2 regions of the Cellulomonas sp. T2.31MG-18 genome follow, and region 2 is predicted to be linked to the other one. Evidence: riboswitches for the same ligand, from Rfam matches in the RefSeq annotation. Region 2 holds a riboswitch; the other holds the start of a gene.
The links. Region 2 has a riboswitch for S-adenosylmethionine ahead of ACFQTY_RS08940 (aminotransferase class V-fold PLP-dependent enzyme). Riboswitches for the same ligand answer to the same signal wherever they lie in the genome.

Region 1 (2,448 bases), on a different contig from region 2:
GCGGAAGCGACCGGCGTTCCGGGCGGCGTTCGCCGACTTCGACGCCGAGGTGGTGGCAGGCTTCGGGGCGGACGACGTCGCGCGGCTGATGGCCGACGCCGGCATCGTCCGCAACCGCGCCAAGATCGAGGCCACCATCGCCAACGCCCATGCGTTGCGGGCCCTGCACCAGCACGGTCGCACGCTGGACGAGGTGCTGTGGTCGCACGCGCCGGCACCCACGGCGGAGAGTCGACGCCGACCACTGACCTGGTCGGACGTGCCCGCCACCAGCCCGGAGTCCACCGCCCTGGCCAAGGAGCTGAAGGGGCTCGGCTTCCGGTTCGTCGGACCCACCACGGCCTACGCGAGCATGCAGGCGTGCGGGGTGGTGGACGACCACCTCGCCGGGTGCCCGGTGGCCGTCGCGCGGGACGCCGGGGACCCCGTGGCGGCGGTGCCCGCGGGTGGCGACGCCCACCCCTGAGAGGCGTGCGTCACGGTTCGTCCGACGCGACGGGCAGCTCCCCGAAATCGGACACGTCGGGGCTAGCATCTGCGGCCGTGGCACTGGGGGACAACGAGGGCAGCGAGGCCCTGTACGCACCGATGCTGCGTCCGGCACCCGTCGACGCGGCACTTCTCATCGCGGTGCGCCGGGGGTTGGAAGCGGTCCCGGTGTGGTCCCTGAGCGCCGATCAGAGTGCCGGCGGTGCTGCAGCGGCGGCCCGGTCCGAGGGCAGCGCCACCGCCGTCCCCTGCGCCACGAGCGGCATCCCGGTGGCGCCGCACCCGTCACGTCAGCACAGCGGCCTGGCGCATCGTCAGCGCCCCTGAGGTCGTCTCACCCTGCACGCTGCCGCGTCTCACCAAACGGGCAATGGTGACCGTACTGCGAGACGGCGGGTATCGTCCTGCACACCATCCAGAGCGGCCGAGAGACCTGGCTCGTCGACGCCGCAGCAACCCCCCTTCCTCACCGGGAGGGTGTGGGTGCTTCAGCCGGGACCGATGGAGTGACCATGAGCGTTGCCGACGCCCGGACCGCCGCGAGCGGACCCGTCGTTGCGCCTGTGGACCGGCCGACCGTCTCGTTCGAGCTGTTCCCGCCGCGCAACCCCGATGCCGCCCCGAAGCTGTGGGACACCATCCGCCGCCTCGAAGCGGTCCGGCCGGACTTCGTCTCCGTCACCTACGGCGCGTCCGGTCGCACCCGCACCACCAGCCGGGCCCTCGTCCGGCGGATGCTGCACGAGACCACGCTGACCCCGATCGCCCACCTGACCTGCGTCGGCGCGTCCCGCGAGGAGATCTCCACCATCGTGCGGGAGTTCCTCGACGAGGGCGTCCGCTCGTTCCTGGCGCTGCGCGGCGACCCGCCCGAGGGCGAGGCGCAGTGGCAGGCGCACCCGCACGGGCTGACCACGGCCAGCCAGCTGGTGGAGCTGCTGCGGGAGATCGAGCACGAGCGCTGCGAGCAGAGCCCGGCACAGGCCGTGCGCGCGCGGGTCAAGCCGCTGTCGATCGCCGTGGCGGCGTTCCCCCGCGGCAACCGGCTGACCGGCAGCTCCCGTGAGCAGGACATCCAGGCGCTGCTGGCCAAGCAGCGCGCCGGTGCCGACTTCGCCATCACCCAGGTGTTCTACGACGCCGACTCCTACCTCGAGCTGGTGGGCGAGGCTCGCCGGGCCGGGGTCGTCATCCCCATCGTCCCCGGGCTGATCCCGGCCACCGACCCCGCCCGCCTGGTCCGCACGGAGCAGGTGACCGGCGTCCCGGTGCCGCGCGACCTGCTCGCCCTGCTCGACGACGCCGACGACGAGGCCGAGCGCCGCCGCCGCGGTCTGCGCTTCGGCATCGAGCTGATCGACCGGGTGCTCGAGGGCGGCGCCCCCGGCATCCACCTCTACACGTTCAACAAGCACGAAGCCGCACTCGACCTGCTGGAGGGGGCCGGCCTGGTCGGCCGCCCCACCGCCACCACCACCGCGAGGACAGACGCATGACGCAGCGCACCGCCTTCCCGACCGGCACGATCCTCGGCTACCCGCGGATCGGTCCCCGCCGCGAGCTGAAGAAGGCCCTCGAGTCCTTCTGGGCCGGCCGGTCCACCGCCGCCGAGCTGGAGCAGGTGGCCGCCGACCTGCGCAAGCGCACCCGCACCCGCCTGGCCGAGCTGGGGCTGCGCACCGACGTGCCGGCGATCCCGTCCGCCTTCTCGTTCTACGACCACGTGCTCGACGCCGCCGTGGTGCTCGGCGCCGTGCCTGCCCGGTTCGCGGACCTGCGCGACGCCGAGGGTCGCCTCGACCTCGCCGGCTACTCCACGGTGGCCCGCGGCCGCGGTGACGACCTGCCGCTCGAGATGACCAAGTGGTTCGACTCGAACTACCACTACCTGGTCCCGGAGATCGCCCCGGACACCGAGTTCCGGCTGTCCGGCGACCGACCCGTGCAGGAGTTCGCCGA
Region 2 (2,448 bases):
ACGCGCGCACCGCACCGTCCGAGGCCGACAGGTGCGCCAGCAGCGGGTGCGCGCAGAACCGCCCGTCCCGCACACCGATGCCGTGCTCGGCGGACAGCACCGCGGCGACCAGCCCCGGGTCCAGGTCCGCGACCGTGAAGCTGACCACGCCGACCGGGTCCACCGAGTCGGGCCACACGCGCAGCACCCGCACCCCGGGCAGCGCCTCGAGCCCCGCCACCAGCCGGGACCGCAGCGACTCCTCGTGCGCCGTCAGCTCGCCGGCCGGCAGGGCGACCAGCGTCTGGCACGCCTCCGCAAGGGCCACCGCGCCCAGCACGTTCGGCGACCCCGCCTCGTGGCGCGCCGGGGCCGGCTGCCACAACGTCCGGTCCGGCCGCACGTCCCGCACGGCACCGCCGCCGGCCAGGTACGGCGTGCCCGCGTCGAGCCAGTCCCGCCGACCCACCAGCGCACCCGCACCGAACGGCGCGTAGTTCTTGTGCCCCGAGAAGGCGACGTAGTCCGCGCCGGTGGCCGCCAGCGAGAACCCGCGGTGCGGCACCAGCTGGGCGCCGTCCACCGCCACCCGGGCACCGGCCTGGTGCGCCGCAGCCACCACGGCGTCCAGCGGCAGCGCCTCACCGGTGACGTTCGACGCCCCCGTGACGGTGACCAGGGCGTACTCGTTGGCCGCGAGCTCGGCGCGCAGCGCGTCCAGCGTCGCCGCGACGGTGGCCGCCACCGGCAGGATCGTGGTGCGGTGGCGGGCCCGGGCGGCGTGCACCCACGGCAGCAGGTTGGCGTGGTGCTCCACGTCGAGCACCAGCACCGGGCCGGGCACCACGCCGGCCAGCAGGTTCAGGGAGTCGGTGGTGTTGCGGGTGATGATCGCGACGTCGTCGACCCGTGCCCCGACGAACGCCGCGACGGTGGACCGCGCCGACTCGTACAGGGCGGTGGACACCTGGGACAGGTACCCGGCACCCCGGTGCACCGAGGCGTACAGGGGCAGCACCTCGGCGATCCGGTCCGCCACCGACTGCAGCGCGGGGGCGCTCGCGGCACAGTCGAGGTTGGCGTAGACGGCGCTGCTGCCGTCCACCAGCGGCACCAGGGTGTCGGCCCCGACGACGGGCAGCAGGGCGGGGATGTCGGTGCAGACGGGAGACGTCTCGAGCACGCTGGTCATGGCAGTCCTCCGGCGGGAGGGACCTCGGCGAGGTCCGCGCTTGCCGCCCGCCGGACGGCGGACGGCCTGGTCGTCACCCGGGGCACCCCGCCGCGGAGGGAGGGTTGCCGGCCAGCGAGCCGGGGCTTGCACGCCGCCTGCGGACCCGTGCGGGGTCCCAGCTGGCGCTCGCTGGCGCTCATGACCGAGACGAGGTTCGGCGGCGGCCGGGCCCGCTGTCAACCGCCGACAGCCGTTCATCTCGCCATGCAAGACAGTTCGTCCGCGCACTGGGACGACCCTCGGAGCGGGGCATAGCATCGCGCCACCATCCAGAGCGGCCGAGAGACCCGGATCGACGACGCCGCAGCAACCCGCGGACCGCGCCCCACGGCGCGGACCGGACACGGGTGCTACCGCCGGGACCGATGGAGGAGCACATGAGCGACATCGACGACCTGACCCCCCGCGAGGCCTGGGACCTGCTCGCGTCCGACGAGCGTGCCGTGCTGGTCGACGTCCGCACGGCCGGCGAGTGGCAGCAGATCGGCGTGCCGGACACGGCAGACCTGGGCCGCGAGCCCGTGTTCGTCGAGTGGCTGAGCGGGACCACGCACGCGGTGAACCCCCAGTTCCTCGACCAGCTGGCGCTGGCCGGTGTGCAGCCCGGTGACGGCCGGGACCTCGTGTTCCTGTGCCGGTCGGGGGTGCGCTCCGTCGCCGCGGGGCTCGCGGCGCAGGCCGCCGGCTACGGTCCCGTGCACAACGTGCTGCAGGGCTTCGAGGGGGACGTCGGCCCGGACGGGCAGCGCGGCCACACGGGCTGGCGCGCCGACGGCCTGCCGTGGCGGCAGGCGTGAGCCGGCGGGTCCCGGGACCTGCCGACTGGGACGACCGCCGGGTGGACCGGGCCGGGCTGCGGCCCGACACGCTCGCCGTGCGCGGCGGCCTGGTGCGCTCGGGTTTCGACGAGACGTCCGAGGCGCTGTTCCTCACGCAGGGCTACGTCTACGAGCGGTCGGCGGACGCCGAGGCGGCCTTCGCCGGTGAGGCCGACCGGTTCCAGTACTCCCGCTACGGCAACCCGACGGTGTCGACGTTCGAGGAGCGCCTGCGCCTGCTCGAGGGCGCCGAGGCGGCGGTCGCCACGTCCAGCGGCATGTCCGCCGTGTTCACCACGCTCGCCGCGCTCGTCTCGTCGGGCTCCCGGATCGTCGCCGCCCGCGCCCTGTTCGGCTCGTCGATCGTGATCTTCGACGAGATCCTCGCCCGCTGGGGCGTACGCACCGACTACGTCG

Region 1: another riboswitch for S-adenosylmethionine. It lies ahead of ACFQTY_RS01675 (methylenetetrahydrofolate reductase); the one in region 2 lies ahead of ACFQTY_RS08940 (aminotransferase class V-fold PLP-dependent enzyme).

Annotation. Positions count from the first base shown of each region.
Region 1 is NZ_CAXWGW010000001.1:366,650-369,097, reverse strand. Features, by position in the region: gene ACFQTY_RS01685 (DNA-3-methyladenine glycosylase I) at 1-466, shown strand, start outside; gene ACFQTY_RS01680 (hypothetical protein) at 544-816, shown strand; SAM riboswitch class I at 898-997, shown strand; gene ACFQTY_RS01675 (methylenetetrahydrofolate reductase) at 1,002-1,985, shown strand; gene metE (5-methyltetrahydropteroyltriglutamate--homocysteine S-methyltransferase) at 1,982-2,448, shown strand, end outside.
Region 2 is NZ_CAXWGW010000002.1:238,675-241,122, reverse strand. Features, by position in the region: gene ACFQTY_RS08940 (aminotransferase class V-fold PLP-dependent enzyme) at 1-1,171, opposite strand, end outside; SAM riboswitch class IV at 1,203-1,317, opposite strand; gene ACFQTY_RS08935 (rhodanese-like domain-containing protein) at 1,591-2,010, shown strand; gene ACFQTY_RS08930 (O-succinylhomoserine sulfhydrylase) at 2,007-2,448, shown strand, end outside.